Regions from separate parts of the Nissabacter archeti genome, predicted to be linked through region 2. Evidence: predicted binding sites of a transcription regulator. Region 2 holds the regulator's gene; each other region holds the start of a gene.

Region 1 (5,682 bases), on a different contig from region 2:
AGCTCAATCTCATCCTGCATCCGTTCTGCCAGATAGCTTTCACGCCAGGCTTTGGCCTGTAACGCGGCATCAAGGGCTTTTTCATCCAGCAGCGTCTCTTCATTATAGAGGGCGGCTTCAGAAAGCAGGGCGCTGATCCACTCCGGGCAGAGCGGCAGGCTGCCCTGGTCGCCACTGAAACGCACTGCCTGCGTTAACAGCGTCGGCCAGGCGTTTTCAGCCGGGCGCGGCAGGTTCTGGCTGTCGGCCAGGGTGTTGATATAGGCGCACCAGGTGGCCATATCCTCAGGGTCGGTCAGCGGCAATTCGCCTTCAAACTCACCGTATAACCCGTGCTCCGCCAGCTCAGGCTCCATCTCATTGAGATCGGCCAGGCCGGGGCGGTCACCCACAATAATCAGTTTGAGATCCAGCGGCATCGCCGGGATATTCACCGGCAGCGGGCGCGTTTCATCCGGAGAAACCCAGCGGAACAGACCCTCACTGATGATCTGTTTCAGGCGCAGCCACATCAGCGGCTGTGCCAGCAGGGTACGGGCGCTGAGGATTAATATCCCGCCGTTAACCTGATGTACGGCACCGGGGTGCAGCACGATTTCGCCATTAAACAGGCCGGCGCGGCCGAATAATTGCTCCGGCTCAATCCATTCCCGGTAGAGACAGCGCGTGTCCGCCACAAAAGGGCCGCGCCGGGGCAGGGACGCGGCAAGCGTCGCCTGGGTTCCGGTAATCTGATAATGGCTGCCGATCGGTTGGTCGTCATCCGGCAGCAGGCTGTCGACCGCTTCAGCGATCACCGCAAGATAGGCACGACTCTCCTGGGCTTTAACCGTCATGATGCGCGGGCGCGACTGCGGATGACAGAACAGCGTCAGGCCATTTTCCAGGCGGGGCTGGGTCACTGCGAAGGTTATCGGGGCCAAGTCAGGCGCCGTAGCGAATAATGTCTGGTAAGGCGCGGCGTCAGGAACGAGTGACTGCCATTCAAGTCGGTTATTGGTCAAAGTGTTAGGGTCAATCAGCAAAAAGGGAAAGGGCGATTATACAAGAATAACGAAGGCTGCATATAAGCAGAGTTATTCTTCGGCGAATGCGGTTTGACAATAATGCCGGGCTGTGTAAAAAACAGACAAGCGAGACGGTGAAAATTCATAAAAACTCCCGGCAAAACTGTTATGCTTAAGAAAGTTACACGGTCACATTAAGGCTCGCGATGAAATATCAGCAACTGGAAAATCTGGAAAGCGGATGGAAATGGAAATACCTGGTAAAAAAGCACCGGGAAGGGGAACGCATTACCCGCTATCTTGAAAACAGCGCTGCGCAAGAAGCCGTACACGAATTACTGAAAATGGAAAGCAATCCGGTCAATGTGCTGCAATGGATCACCCGGCATATGAACCCGGCCCTCGACAACCGGATGAAACAGACTATCCGGGCGCGGCGTAAACGGCATTTTAATGCTGAGCATCAGCACACCCGCAAAAAATCTATCGACCTTGAGTTTCTTGTCTGGCAGCGGTTGGCAGGCCTGGCGCGCCGGCGCGGCGTCACGCTGTCCGAAACCGTGGTGCAGCTGATTGAAGATGCAGAGCGCAAAGAAAAATACGCCAGCCAGATGTCCTCCCTGAGGCAGGATTTGCAAGAAATCCTGGCGAAAAAAGAGTAATGCCCGCTGGGCTCCTCCCTTTCCTTCTTCTCTTTCCCGGTTTATACCTCCCATAAAAAAACCCCGCCGGAGCGGGGTTTTAAAATCACGTACGTTTAACTTAAGCCTGCGGCTGAGTTACAACGTCTTTGATGCCTTTAACTTCAATCTCTACGCGGCGATCTGGTGCCAGGCAGTTGATCAGGGCAGCACGGCCTTTCACGCTGTCACAGGTAGAACCGGTAACCGGCTGGGTTTCACCCATGCCACGTGCGGAGATTTTGTCAGCCGGGATACCTTTGGATACCAGGTAGTCCACAACGCTCTGAGCGCGCTGCTCAGACAGTTTTTGGTTGTACTGGTCAGAACCGATACGGTCACTGAAGCCCAGAACAACAACGGAACCGTCTTTCGGATCCATGGAGCTCAGCTGGGTGTACAGCTGATCCAGAGCCTGCTGGCCTTCGCCTTTCAGGGTGGATTTGTTGAAGTTGAACAGAACGTCAGACTTCAGGGTGAAACGCTTGGTTTCAACAACCGGAGCCGGTGCCGGAGTCGGAGCTGGTGCCGGAGCAGCCATCTCGTCCTGGCCGAAGCGGTAAGAAACACCCAGGCTCAGCATGGCGTTGTCAGGACGTGCGCCAACGGTCGCTGCGTCACCGATGTTGTTAACCCACTGGTAGTCCAGGCGGGTAGCCCAGTTTTTGGTCAGTGCGTATTCAACACCAACAGCTGCCAGCGGGGAAACGCCGGTGTCGTGGTCGCTGATGCGGTTGCCGTTCACAGAAGCGGTGGAATCAGCACGCCAAACCATACCACCCAGACGGGTGTACAGGTCCAGGTCATCATAGATTGGGTAGCTCAGTTTAGCTGCCAGCTGGATGCCCTGTGCTTTGAAAGCACCGTTGTTGACGCTGCCTTTGTAAGGCATACGGCCAAGCCAGTCATATCCCATTTCAAAGCCCAGGTATTGGTTCGCTTGGTAGCCCGCGAACGCACCTGCACCCACTTGGCTGTCATGGGTCGGGCCATTGCCAACACCGTTGTAGCCATTACCATAGAAACCTGTGTCATGGAACTGGGACCAGCCCACTTTAGCACCGGTGTACCAGGTGTTATCTTTCGGGGCGGCTTGCGCTACGGTAGCGAAACCTGCCAGTGCCACTGCTAATGCGATAGCTGTCTTTTTCATTTTGCGCCTCGTTATCATCCAAATAGGCAATGAGCTTTAAGCTGTTATAAGCCCTTGGTTAAAATCCTTCGCCAAGGTTATTGCTTCCGTTAGTTACTTTGCCAATTAATTTGGCCTTATAGAGCAACCTTGGCGATGTAAAGTCTACAACGTGGTGTGAAACTTACAAGTATGAAGTTTTCCTGAACCCGCAAAAAGGCGCAAAACGTACATAATTTTTAACATGTTCGGGCAATTGGTGACGAAATTACGTGAAAAAAACCCTTAACAAGCATTAAACAAGCCGCCAAAACCGCCATTGAAAGCGCTTTTGGCCGAAAAAAAGGCTTTTTTCATGAGAATATTCCTAATTTCTTTCAATGATAGCGGGGAGAGTGAATTTTAAGTGAAGGCAGATGTCCCCGGCCTGCGCGTCCCTCATATTGAGGCCGCATAATGAAACCGTAAGCATGGCCCGATTGCGCGGCCCGTTGCAGCCTTTCCCGCTCTTTCTCAGTCAGTTCCGGTAACCACCCTAATACCACGCTGTAATTCCCGCTTTGCAACGCTTTTTCCATGGCATCGACCGTGGAGGTCGGCTGGATGGCGCGTAACTGTACCACCTTGTCTACCGGCAGGCCGGAATGGCGCAGCCAGTTACGGCTCAGTTTTTGTTGCGGTGCCAGCCAGAGCAGCCAGCGTGACTGAGTACCCAGATGATGGAGAAGGGGAAGAAGAATCTGGGCCAGAGCAGGTTGATCATCACTGTAAACGAACTCACTGACCAGGCCGCCGGGCTGAGCCGCAGGCGCCTGAAAAGAGGAGGATGGCATGGTTATCTGAGCGTGTTCGCCGGTCTGATAGTTATGAGAAGATGGACGCATAATTTCCCTGCTCCGATGTCACTGTATGTATATACAGTATCCCCACTTTCCACAAAGATCAATGCGATTCTTTCAATACGTCTCGCAGATTTGATACGTAAATCCTTGTAACGGCATTTTGTCATTGGCAGCGCCGGTAACTTTCCGTATTTTGTAATTCCTTGTTCTTAATGAAATTATTTAGGTAGCGAATATATTTACTAAAGGAAATAGTAATGAAGAACCTATACGAAAAAAGGATCGATCAGGCAAAACAGATACTGGCTCCATTGGGGGAAATTCATACACGTTCCCAGTTTGGGGGGTATGGGCTGTTGGCTGATAACACCATGTTTGGCCTGTTTTTGCAGGGTGAGGTCTACCTGAGGGCAACGGCGCAAATAGAAGAGGTATTCCACCGGCATCAGATGGCGCGGTTACGTTATATCCGGCGTGGCCTGCCCCTGACACTCTCTTATTTTCAGCTTACCGAGGCGGGCTGGCAGGATCCGGCCCTGTTTCTGCAATTGGCTACCCTGGCATTGAATGGGGCCAGGCAGGAGCTGGCAGAAAAGCAGAACCGTGAGCGGCTGAAAGCCTTGCCCAACATCGGCGGGCATCTGGAAAGCCTGCTGTTACAAGCCGGTATCCACAATCAGGAACAGTTAAAAGCGCAGGGAGCAAAGGCGTGCTATCTCAAACTGGATACGGATGATATTCCGCTCAGCCTTAAAGTGCTCTATGCCCTGGAGGGGGCCGTCACCGGTTACCACGAAGCGGCCCTGCCGGCGGAAAAACGTGATGAGTTGCGTAGCTGGTATGAGGCGCAGCACCCTGAGGCAGCCACCAAATACCGCCGCTGAAAGAGATGGCCAGCGCCCGGCTGGCCATCGTGATTGCATTGTTCAGTAAAAGCGGTGGTTCAGTCACGCCTGCGGGTCAGGTGACGGGCGGGTCAGCCGCTGATGCAGCGCGATTAATTCAGGCAGCAGGCCCAGGATTAACCCAACCTGTTGCAGCACCAGCTGCTCGCGGCTTTCCGCCTCCGGCACCACCGCCGCCACCCGCTGTGAAAGGCCCGCCAGCAGCCGTTGCAGCCGCCCGGCATCATTCGCCATCAGATGCAGCGCCCCGTCAACATAACAGGCGGCATCGTCGAGGATCGTCAGCACGTTGCTGTCATTCAGTTGCCCGCGATGGGCGCCCAACGCCGAAATGTAGCTCAGCAGCGTATGGTTCAGGCATAGCAGCCGGAACGCCTGCTCCTGCATCGTGGCACTGGCATCCGGCTCAACGGACATATTGGAAATCACGGAGGCCAGCTCTGCATTGCCGTTGTGCGCGTCCCGGCGCGCGATACGGTAGTCGAGCCGGTTGTCACGCCCCTGGTGATACTGCACCAGGATGGCATCCAGATAACGGCAGTTGGCATTCAGCGTTTTATCAATGACCAGCGGAAGCTGGCGGAAGCGCCAGTCAGGCCAGATAAAGGTCACGGCGGCCCAGGCGATGGCACACCCCAGCAGGGTATCGATCACACGCGGCAGGGCGACTTCAAACCCTTCGCCCAGCAGGTTGAAGCAGAGCAGCACCAGAAAGGTGATGAACATGGTGGCATGGGCGTACTGCACATTCCGGAAGGCAAAAAACAGCACGCCGCTGATGACAATAAGCACCAGTTGCCCTTCGGTGGAGGGCACAAAATAGAGGATCGGCAAGCCCAGCAGCACCCCAGCCAGGGTGCCGATAATCCGCAGCGCTAACCGGCGGCGGGTGGCATTGTAGTTAGGCTGGCAGACAAACAGGCTGGTCAGCAAAATCCAGTAACCATGATCCATGCCGGTGACCTGGATAAAGGTATAGCCGGCACACAAAACCACCGACATACGGATGGCGTGGCGGAACAGGGCCGATTGCGGCGTCAGGTTGCGGCGGAAACGCAACAGCATATCGCCCCAGCCGGAGAGGCGCTCCTCGGCCAGACGGGTTTCCTGTTGCTG
Region 2 (5,682 bases):
ACACGTTACACCCTGCGTACTCTCTGATGTACTGTCACAGCACTACCATTTGTAGTTGTTGCTGTCTTCCCAGGTTTTCACTTCTTTTTCAGCAGCGTCTTTCTCGTAACCGTAGCGCTCCTGAATCTTACCGACAAGCTGCTCACGTTTACCTTCGATGACCGTCATATCGTCATCCGTCAGCTTGCCCCATTGCTCTTTTACGCTGCCTTTAAACTGTTTCCAGTTACCGCCGGCTTGATCTTTATTCATCGTAATCTCCTTATCTCATTCAGATGAGGGGTTATGGACATCACTCCATCGCCCGTTACAGATACTCACGGCAGGGGACCTTATTCACCGGGCTCAGAATTCATCCTTCACAAAACCCGTGGGTGCCAGTGTCAGCCTGGTATTTATGGCTGCCTCTGCGCCTGCCGTGTTAATAACTATAGTAGGTAATACGGAATTTGGGCGCCTTTCCAGTCAGATTAACCTTAAAAACGCGTTACAGCAGAACAGGGACAGCCTAAAAAGGAAGGGAAAACAGACGTTAACGTGAAGTGATAATAACTGTCAGTAGATGTAAACCAATATGTCCGCCAGCGGGCCGGGCGCAGCAAATTGCTGCGCCGGCCGCCTGCCTTATTGCGCGGCTGTTGATGCCGTAAACCAGCTTCCGCGCTGCTGATGGCGGTGCCACAGCCACCCCAGCGCCGCCCCGCGCAGTGCCAGAAATACCGTCAGCGCCAGCCACAACGCATGGTTACCGAGCCACGGCAGCGTCAGCAGCGTCAGGCCGTAACCGGCAGCCGCGACGGCCATGCTGTTACGCATCTCCCGGCCGCGTGTCGCCCCGACAAACATGCCGTCCAGCAGATAACACCAGACCCCGGCCAGCGGCAACACCACCTGCCAGCTGAGATAGTGCTGCGCCAGTTGCTGTAACGCCGGCAGCGACGTCAGCGCATGGACAATCTGCATCCCGAACAGTGCGTAAGCCGCGGCAAACGCCAGCGCCACCATCCCCGCCTGACGGCAGGCAGCGTGCCACACCCGCAACAGCCGCTCGCGGTTGCGCGCGCCAAACGCCTCACCGGAATGGGCTTCCACGGCATAGGCAAAGCCGTCCAGCGCGTAGGCGGTGAAGGTCAGCAGGTTCATCAGGAGCGCATTGACCGCCACCGTCTCGTTGCCCAGCCGGGCACCGATAATCGTCAGGGAAGCGAAGCAGAGTTGCAGCAGCAGCGAGCGCAACATGATGTCGCGGTTCAGCGTCAGCAACCGCCGCAGGTCACCGCGCCAGCCCTGTTTCAGCAACGGCCAGCCAATACCGCGCCGCTGCATCACCCGCCACACCAGCCACAGCCCGAGCAGCAGTGTGGCGTACTCTGCCGTCACCGTGGCCCAGGCAGCGCCGCGCACGTTCCAGTGCAGGCCCATCACCAGCCAGAGGTCGAGCACAATGTTCAGCAGATTCCCGACAATCAGCAGCAGTACCGGCGCGCGCACATACTGCACGCCCAGCAGCCAGCCGAGGATCACCATATTGGCCAGCGCAGCAGGTGCGCTGAGCCAGCGGATTTCCAGGAAGCGCCGCGCCTGTTGCAGCACTGCGTCGTGGCCGCCCACAATGTTTAAGGCCAGGTCAATCAACGGATGGCGCAACAGCAGGATCGTCAGCCCAGCCAGCAGCGCCAGCAGCAACGGCTGCATAAAGGCGCGCGCCAGGCGGGCCGGGTTCTGCGCCCCAAAGGCCTGCGCCGCCATGCCGGTGGTGCTCATGCGCAAAAACAGCAGCAGCATAAATAAAAAGCTGGTCGCCATCGCGCCGACGGCTACCCCGCCCAGATAGACCGGGCTGTCGAGATGGCCGATCACGGCGGTGTCCACCAGCCCGAGCAGCGGCACAGTGATATTGGAAAAGATCATCGGCAGCGCCAGCCGCCAGAGATCCCGGTCAGTTTGCCCAAAGCAGGCAGTCACAGAGAATCGCATCAGAAAGGGTCACTTTTCTTACAGGCGTAAACTTGCCGGAATGCGGAACGCTAAAAACGACATCGCCCCAATAAAGGGGCGATGAGGCACAGCTGGAGGACTGTATAGGCGCGGCCGGTTCCATTAGCCGCGCCCCTGACTGGTCAGCTCCAGTCGCCGTTGCGGATCACGCCCACGGCCAGCCCTTCAATAGAGAAGGTCTGCTGGCGCAGATCAACCACAATCGGGGAAAACTCTTTGTTTTCCGGCAACAGGTGCACGATGTTGCCCTGCTTTTTCAGGCGCTTGACGGTCACTTCATCATCAATACGGGCAACCACGACCTGCCCGTTACGTGCGTCCTGCGTTTTATGCACGGCCAGCAGGTCACCATCCAGAATCCCGATGTCTTTCATCGACATCCCGCTGACACGCAGCAGGAAATCCGCGTTGGGTTTGAACATTGCCGGGTCTATCTGGTAGTGGCTTTCAATATGTTGCTGGGCCAGCAGCGGCTCACCGGCGGCCACACGGCCGATCAGCGGCAGGCCGTCTTCTTCTTCCATCAGCAAACGGATGCCGCGTGAGGCACCGGAAATGATCTCGATCACCCCTTTGCGCGACAGTGCCTTAAGGTGCTCCTCGGCCGCGTTGGGTGAGCGGAACCCCAAACGTTGCGCAATCTCGGCACGCGTCGGCGGCATACCGGTCTGGGAAATATGGTCGCGAATAAGGTCATAGACCTCTTGCTGTCTGGCTGTTAATGCTTTCATCCCGCCCCCTGGTTGTTTATACAGTCTTGCTGGGAGTATATACAGCAAACACGCCCTTGAAAACCGCACAAACAAGAAAAAGCCTGTTTATGACGCGATTTACCTGCTTTACCGGTTACTTTTGCGTAAAACTTCGCAACTCAGAACAATCGCGGCAGCAGAACCATTGCCCAGACAAAAAGTGTCAGTATGATAGCCAGCGCAACGGCCGCCGACCCTAAATCTTTGGCGCGGCCGGAGAGCGGATGAAGTTCCGGCCCGATACGGTCGACGATGGCTTCTATGGCACTGTTGATAATTTCCACAATAAGGATAAGCCACAGTGAAGAGACCATCAGAATGCGTTCGGCGGTGCTCACATCCAGCCAGAAAGCCAGTAACATAGCCGGGATGACCATGATGGCTTCCTGCCGGAATGCGGCTTCATTTTTCCAGGCCGCGAGCACGCCCTTTACGGAGTAGCCGGCAGCTTTGTAGATGCGGATCAACCCGGTCGTCTGATTTGCCATACTTTCTGCACCTTAGGATGAATTAACAACATTTTAGCGGGAATTCCCCCGTGCGGCACGAAAGATCTCCACCCGGCTTTCTGCTATCCTTGCGGCGCATTGCTACTATGAGGCTTCACATTTTTATGTCAGGTTGGCGCAAACTTTATTATTCCCTTTTAAACTTACCGCTCAAATTATTGGTAAGAAGCAAGGTGATCCCTGCCGATCCGGTCACGGAGTTCCGCCTGGACCCGACCCGGCCGATACTTTATGTATTACCTTATGATTCCGACGCGGATCTGCTCACCCTTCGCCAGCAGTGCCTGGCGCAGAACCTGCCGGACCCGCTGATCCCGCTGGAGATTGACGGCCATTTGCTGCCGAGCCATGTGTTTATCGGCCAGGGGCCGCGGTTCTTCCGCTATTACACCCCGCAGCATGAGTCGGTGAAACTGTTCCACGACTACCTCGACCTGCACCGCAGCAACCCGACGCTCGACATCCAGATGTTGCCGGTGTCGGTGATGTTCGGCCGCTCGCCGGGGCGTGAGGGCGAAGGGCAGATGATGCCGCACCTGCGCCTGCTGAACGGCATCCAGAAATTCTTTGCCGTGCTCTGGCTGGGGCGCGACAGCTTTGTCCGCTTCTCCAATACCGTGTCGCTGCGCTATATGGCGACCGAGCACGGCACCGACAAGACCATTGCGCAGAAGCTGGCGCGCGTCGCCCGGATGCATTTTGCCCGACAGCGGCTGGCCGCCGTCGGCCCACGCCTGCCTGCCCGCCAGGATCTGTTCAATAAGCTGCTCGCCTCCAAAGCGATTGAAAAAGCCGTGGAAGATGAAGCGCGCAGCAAAAAGATCTCCCATGACAAAGCGCAGCAGAACGCCATCGCGCTGATGGAAGAGATCGCCGCGGACTTCTCTTACGAGACCGTGCGCCTCTCTGACCGGGTGCTGAGCTGGACGTGGAACCGCCTCTATCAGGGCATCAACGTCAGTAACGCCGAACGCGTGCGCCAGCTGGCGCAGGACGGCCAGGAAATCGTTTATGTGCCGTGCCACCGCAGCCACATGGACTACCTGCTGCTCTCCTATGTGCTCTACCATCAAGGGCTGGTGCCGCCGCATATCGCGGCCGGGATCAACCTGAACTTCTGGCCCGCCGGCCCGATTTTCCGCCGCCTCGGCGCGTTCTTTATCCGCCGTACCTTCAAGGGCAACAAACTCTACTCCACCGTGTTCCGTGAATACCTGGGTGAGCTGTTCACCCGCGGCTACTCCGTGGAATACTTTGTTGAGGGCGGGCGCTCACGTACCGGCCGCCTGCTGGAGCCGAAAACCGGCACACTGGCAATGACCATCCAGGCGATGCTGCGCGGCGGCACCCGGCCGATTACGCTGGTGCCGATCTACATCGGTTATGAGCATGTGATGGAAGTGGGCACCTACGCCAAAGAGCTGCGCGGCGCGACCAAAGAGAAAGAGAGCCTGTTGCAGATGCTGCGCGGCCTGCGCAAGCTGCGCAACCTCGGCGAAGGCTATGTGAACTTCGGTGAACCGCTGCCGCTGACCACCTACCTGAACCAGCATGTCCCGGCCTGGCGTGACGCCATCGACCCGATCGAGGCGCAGCGCCCAAGCTGGCTGACGCCGACGGTGCAGGATCTGGCCGACAAAATCATGGTGCGCATCAACAATGCCGCTGCCGCCAACGCCATGAACCTCTGCTCCACCGCCCTGCTCGCCTCCCGCCAGCGCTCGCTGACCCGTGAGCAACTGCTGGAGCAGCTGGAGTGCTACCTGCAACTGATGCGCAATGTGCCGTATGCCGGGGATGTCACGGTACCGGACCAGACCCCGGCGGAACTGCTGGACCACGCGCTGAAGATGAACAAGTTCGAGGTGGAGAAGGACAACATCGGTGACATCATCATCCTGCCGCGTGAGCAGGCGGTGCTGATGACCTACTACCGTAACAACATCCACCACCTGCTGGTGCTGCCGTCGCTGATTGCCAGCATCGTGATGCACCACCGCCGCGTCAGCCGGGCGGAGCTGCTGCGCCAGATTGGCCTGATCTACCCGATGGTGAAAGCGGAACTGTTCCTGCACATCACCAAAGAAGAGTTACCGGCCGTGCTCGACACACTGTGCGATGAACTGGCGCGTCAGCACCTGATCATCACCGACCGTGACGAGCTGGCGATTAACCCGATCCGCATCCGTCCGCTGCAACTGCTGGCGGCCGGGGTACGTGAGACGCTGCAACGCTACGCGATTGCCCTCTCCCTGCTCAGCGCCAACCCCAGCATCAGCCGCGGTGCGCTGGAGAAAGAGAGCCGTATCATGGCGCAGCGCCTCTCGGTGCTGCACGGCATCAACGCGCCGGAGTTCTTCGACAAGGCGGTCTTCTCGACGCTGGTGGGGACGCTGCGTGCCGAAGGCTACATCAACGATGTG
Region 3 (5,682 bases), on a different contig from region 2:
AAGAGGACATGCGGTGGCGCTGGAGGTTGGCGTCCGTCATGCGGAACGGATAGATGGCGATATCCACTTTCACCTGCCCATTGCGCAGCGCCGCCTGCACATAGGTGAAGATCTCATCCATATAGGCGTTGGTCATCGCGTAACAGCCGATGGACTTGCACTCCCCGTGAATCATCAAATAATTACCGGAATAGCCCTGCGCGCGGTCATAGGCGTTCGGGTAACCGATATTAATGGCACGGTAGAAGCGGCTGTTGGGTTTCAGGTTACGGATATCGACGCTGTAAAACCCTTCCGGGCTTTTGAAATCCCCTTCACGCCGTTTCGGGCCGAGGCCGCCGGAGAAATTGCAGATACGGTACGCGCCCAGCAAGCGGAACTCATTCCCCATCTTGCCGTATAACTCCAGGGTGCGTTCTTCTTTAAAGATTTGAATATAGATCGGTGTACCCAATAATTGCTGTTTAATATTTTGGCTAACCGGTACCTGCTCACTGGCGGAGCTGGGGGCGGCTACCCAAGGCAAACAGAGAAACATCGCAAGCATCAGCGCGATTTTGCCCATTGTCATTCCTGCTTATTATTAATAACTGTCGTTGCCTGCGGGCGAGCGCCCCGGCGTATGCCCTTGCTGCCCCGGTGCGGGGCTGACTCATAGTAAAGCTGATTAATTATTTAGCAATGGGGGTAAAACGATATTTTTTGGAAGCCATATCGCTGAATAAGAAAAAAGACGGGGCTGAACAGCCGCCGTCTTCCTGATGAAAGGCGCACCGGCGGGGAATTAATGGGCGGCGGCGGCAAATTGCGACGGGGCATCCACCAGCACACCATCCGCACCCAGCTCAGTGGCTTGCTGCAATGCCTGCGGGCTGTTTACGCCGAACAACACAATGTGCGCCTTGCCGCGGCTGCGGAAGCAGTCTACGGCTTCTTTATCCCAGACCAGCGTGGCGGCGGAACGCGCTTCGCCGAGCGTATATTTCTCCACCACCTCCACCTTGCGTTGCAGCTCCAGCCCGTACCAGCGGTCGGCGGCTGACGCCTCCAGCGTGCACTGGTGCGCCATGGTGGTGTTCGCCAGTACGGTGCGCGTCAGGTCACGGCTTTCAAAGCGCGGCACCTCCGGCGGCAGGGCGGCCAGGTAGCGGCTGTCAGTGCTGTAGACCCGGATGCGCGTCAGGCTGTGGGTGTCCCGCAGTACCTTCGCCAGCGCGGCGGCCATCACCTCCGGCGCGGCGTCGGGGCTTTTGATGTCGAGGTAAAAGGTGACATCCGGGAAGCGCGTCAGCACCCCGGCCAGTGTGGGGATGGCGACCTGTTTGCCGCGCCACGGGTGCTGGTCGCCGCTGCCGAACGCCCAACCGGCGTCGGTGTTTACCAGCTCGGCCGCGGTATACGCAGAGACTGGGCCTTTGCGCGGTGTCAGCGCGCTTAAGTCCGACGGGCGGTAGAGTACCGGCATGCCGTCTTTGCTGAGCTGCACGGTGACCCAGACGGCATCCGCGCCGTTTTTCAGCGCCAGGCCGATGGCGGGCAGGGTGTTTTCCGGCGCATCGCCGGTGCCGCCGCGGTGGGCGATAATCTGCGGGGCGGCCCACGCCGGGGCGCTGCCGAGTAACAGCGAGGCTGCGATCACAAACGTTTTGCTGATTGACATCATTTCATCCTTAAAAGCGCAGAGGGAAAAACGTACCGCTGTTGAGTAGCACGGCAGGCCGCCCGCGAAAAGTAACGATGGCTACATAACATATTCATTTACAGTGACATATCCATGACACCGCGCGGCTTGAGCCATCACCGCCTCCGCCTGTATACTTATACAGGGTCGGGAGGCCGGAACCGGGGGAGAAGGTGCGCAAAATCATACATGTCGATATGGACTGCTTTTACGCGGCGGTGGAGATGCGTGACGACCCGCGCCTGCGCGACATCCCGATCGCCATCGGCGGCAGCTCAGACCGGCGCGGGGTGATCAGCACCGCCAACTATCCGGCACGCAAATATGGCGTGCGCAGCGCGATGTCCACGGCGATGGCGCTGAAACTCTGCCCGCAACTGACCGTGATCCCCGGCCGGATGGCGGCCTATAAAGAGGCCTCGCTCCATATCCGCGACATCTTTGCCCGCTACACGCCGCTGATTGAACCGCTGTCACTGGATGAAGCCTATCTGGATGTCTCCGACACCCCGCAATGCAGCGGCTCGGCCACGCTGATTGCCCGTGAGATCCGCCAGGCGATCTGGGACGAGCTGCAACTCACCGCCTCGGCCGGGGTCGCGCCAGTGAAATTCCTGGCGAAAATCGCCTCTGACCTCAACAAGCCCAACGGCCAGTTTGTGATCCCGCCCAGCGGCGTGGCGGCGTTTTTGCAGGATCTGCCGCTGAGCAAAATCCCCGGCGTCGGCAAGGTCACGGCAGCCAGGCTTGAGGAGCTGGGGCTGCTGACCTGTGCCGATGTGCAGCGTTATGACCTGGCTGACCTGCTCAAGCGCTTCGGCAAGTTTGGCCATGCCATCTGGGAGCGCAGCCACGGCATTGATGAGCGGGATGTTTCCGCTGACCGGCTGCGCAAATCCGTGGGTGTGGAAACCACGCTGGCGAATGACATCAGCGACTGGGACGACTGCGCGGCGCTGATTACTGACCGGCTCTACCCGGAGCTGGAGGCGCGGCTACGGCGGGTGCGGCCGGATTTGCAGATTGCGCGGCAGGGGGTGAAGCTGAAATTCCAGGATTTCCAGCAGACCACCCAGGAGCACGTCTGGCCGGAATTGAACCTGCCGGATCTGCTGGCGGTGGCGCGCCAGGCGTGGGATCAGCGCCGCGCCGGGCGCAGTGTACGGCTGGTGGGGCTGCATGTGACGCTGCTCGACCCGCAACTGGAGCGCCAGTTGCTGTTGCCGTGGGATTGACGGCTACCCTGGGATCCGGCCAATAAAAAAGCGACGCCGGGGCGTCGCTTTTTGCAGAAGTGAAAGCAGAAGTGAAAGCGGGATTACGCTTTCTCAGGGATCGCCTTCAGCAGCGCGGTGAGCAGTTGCCAGTAGAGGCCGACGCTCTCAATGTGCACCTGCTCGTCCGGGGAGTGCGGGCCGGTGATGGTTGGCCCGATGGAGACCATGTCCATCTCCGGGTATGGCTTTTTGAACAGACCGCATTCCAGCCCGGCGTGGATCACCATAATGTTCGGGGTTTTGCCGAACAGTGACTGGTAGGTTTCACGCACCAGGCCCATCACCGGGGAGTGCGGGTCCGGCTGCCAGCCAGGGTAGCCGCCTTTCGGCGTGGTGGTGGCGTTCGCCAGTTGGCCGAGGGCGGTCAGCATGTCGACCACGTACTCTTTACCGCTGTCGATCAGCGAGCGGATCAGACAGTTAATGTGGGCCTCGTCCGCCGTCATCGTCACCACACCGACGTTCAGCGAGGTTTCCACCACGCCCGGCACCGCGTCACTCATGCGGATCACGCCGTTCGGCATGGCGTTCAGCAGCGCCAGCAGGCGGGCCTGGCAGTCGGTGGTGAGTGCCGGCGTGCTGTTTTCCGCCGGGGTGACCAGCACCGCCAGCTTCTTCTCTTTGGCCGCCAGCTCGTTTTGCAGCGTGGTCTGGTAATCCTCCACCAGCGTTTTCAGTGCATCGACGTTAGCCGACGGCACCGCCAGCGTGGCCGAGGCTTCACGCGGGATGGCGTTGCGCAGGGTGCCGCCGTTTAAATCGAGCACGCGCAGGCCGAGCGGGGCCGCGTGCTCAAACAGGAAACGCACCAGCAGCTTGTTGGCGTTGCCGAGGCCGTGGTGGATGTCTGCGCCGGAGTGGCCGCCTTTCAGCCCTTTCACCACCAGCGACAGCGTGGTGTAACCACCGGCCAGCGTCTCGCGCTGCAATGGCAGGGTGGTGGAGACGTCGATGCCGCCTGCGCAGCCCATGTAGATCTCACCCTCTTCCTCGGAATCGGTGTTGATCAGGATCTCGCCCTGCAACCAGTCCGGCTGGAGGCCGAAGGCACCGTCCATGCCGGTCTCTTCAGTCATGGTCAGCAGCACTTCCAGCGGGCCGTGCGCCACGCTCTCGTCAGCCAGCACCGCCAGCGCGGACGCCATGCCGATGCCGTTGTCCGCACCCAGCGTGGTGCCGCGCGCTTTTACCCACTCGCCATCCACATACGGCTGGATCGGGTCTTTGGTGAAGTCATGCACGGTGTCGTTGTTTTTCTGCGGCACCATGTCGAGGTGCGCCTGGAGCACCACCGGTTTACGGTTTTCCATGCCTGGTTTGGCCGGTTTGCGCAGCAAAATATTGCCGACCTGATCGCGCTCAGCGTGGATCCCTTTCTCAGCGGCCCAGGCCATGATGTGTTGGGCCAGCGCTTCTTCATGGAAAGAAGGGTGCGGAATCGAGCAGATCTTGGCGAAAATGTCCCACAACGGCTGTGGCGAGAGTTGCGACAGTTCAGACACAATGAGTCTCCTGTGGCAGCACCTCCGGCCCGGTGCCGGCCCCGGTGAATGCACGGGCAGGCGCGGAAAAGGTGGGATGCTGCAAATGGTTAGGTGGATAATGCGCCGCCAGAAACCCCTGGCGTGGACCTGAGAGAATATCACTTTCTCCTGCGGGGTGCGCGTGGCGGGCCGGGAAAAAAGCGGGCGCTTTCACCGATTGTTACTGGTTTTTATCCGGCTGCCTCTCTATAATCTCGCGCAACCTTTTCCCCCCTGAATACTTTTAAGCCAATTTATTGCTGGCTGGGACACGATTTTATGAGCGAAAAATACGTCGTTACTTGGGACATGTTGCAAATGCAGGCCCGTAAACTGGCACACCGCCTGCTTCCGGCCGACCAATGGCAGGGCATCATCGCGGTGAGCCGCGGCGGCCTGGTGCCGGCGGCGCTGCTGGCGCGTGAACTGGGTATCCGCCATGTTGATACCGTGTGCATCTCCAGCTACGACCACGACAACCAGCGCGACCTGAAAGTGCTCAAGCGCGCAGAAGGCGACGGTGAAGGCTTCATCGTCATCGACGATCTGGTCGATACCGGCGGCACCGCCCGCGCGATCCGTGAGATGTACCCGAAAGCGCATTTCGTCACCATCTTCGCTAAACCGGCCGGTCAGCCGCTGGTGGATGACTACGTGGTCGACATCCCGCAGGATACCTGGATTGAACAACCGTGGGACATGGCCGTGACCTTCGTTGAGCCGATCGGCGGCCGCTAAGCCCCGTCTGTGATGCGTTCCTTTGCCCGGCTTATGCCGGGCATTGTTTTTTCCGGCGGGCTGGTTTTTATCACCGCCACCGTCCTCCACCTGCACCAATATTGACCCTGTCCGCTCCCTCTTCCGCGTTATTTGGTACACTCTCACGATAATGTCCGGCCGCATCCGCGCCCGCCCACTGCATCATGGAGGCTGTACATGTCCCAAGCCAATCTGTCGGAAATCCTGTTCAAACCCCGTTTCAAGCACCCGGAAACCTCCACGCTGGTCAAGCGTGCGCACCATCACCCGGCGCTGGCCACCGAGTCCGCCCTGGAAGGGCAGGCGACCCGCCACTGGTACCGGATGATCAACCGCCTGATGTGGATCTGGCGCGGCGTGGACGCGCTGGAGATGCAGGAGGTGCTGGCGCGCATCGCCGCCTCGACGGCTGAGCGCACCGATGAGGCACTGCTCGACACCG

The links. Region 2 encodes LexA, which represses DNA repair genes until DNA is damaged. Its sites were predicted from a motif close to TNCTGTATGTACATACAGNA; they were not measured.
Region 1: the regulator LexA is predicted to act here: its motif matches at 3,723-3,742, upstream of sulA (SOS-induced cell division inhibitor SulA).
Region 3: the regulator LexA is predicted to act here: its motif matches at 1,809-1,828, upstream of dinB (DNA polymerase IV).

The regions. Positions count from the first base shown of each region.
Region 1 is NZ_JAERKB010000008.1:294,869-300,550, forward strand. It holds gene JK232_RS12965 (AAA family ATPase) at 1-1,004, opposite strand, end outside; gene matP (macrodomain Ter protein MatP) at 1,214-1,669, shown strand; gene ompA (porin OmpA) at 1,770-2,840, opposite strand; gene sulA (SOS-induced cell division inhibitor SulA) at 3,197-3,703, opposite strand; gene JK232_RS12985 (TfoX/Sxy family DNA transformation protein) at 3,919-4,545, shown strand; gene yccS (YccS family putative transporter) at 4,609-5,682, opposite strand, start outside.
Region 2 is NZ_JAERKB010000011.1:34,768-40,449, reverse strand. It holds gene JK232_RS15955 (CsbD family protein) at 43-252, opposite strand; gene dinF (MATE family efflux transporter DinF) at 625-1,977, opposite strand; gene lexA (transcriptional repressor LexA) at 2,121-2,729, opposite strand; gene JK232_RS15940 (diacylglycerol kinase) at 2,870-3,238, opposite strand; gene plsB (glycerol-3-phosphate 1-O-acyltransferase PlsB) at 3,364-5,682, shown strand, end outside.
Region 3 is NZ_JAERKB010000003.1:22,143-27,824, forward strand. It holds gene dpaA (peptidoglycan meso-diaminopimelic acid protein amidase) at 1-565, opposite strand, end outside; gene JK232_RS04510 (glycerophosphodiester phosphodiesterase family protein) at 785-1,660, opposite strand; gene dinB (DNA polymerase IV) at 1,855-2,916, shown strand; gene pepD (beta-Ala-His dipeptidase) at 3,000-4,460, opposite strand; gene gpt (xanthine phosphoribosyltransferase) at 4,761-5,219, shown strand; gene frsA (esterase FrsA) at 5,418-5,682, shown strand, end outside.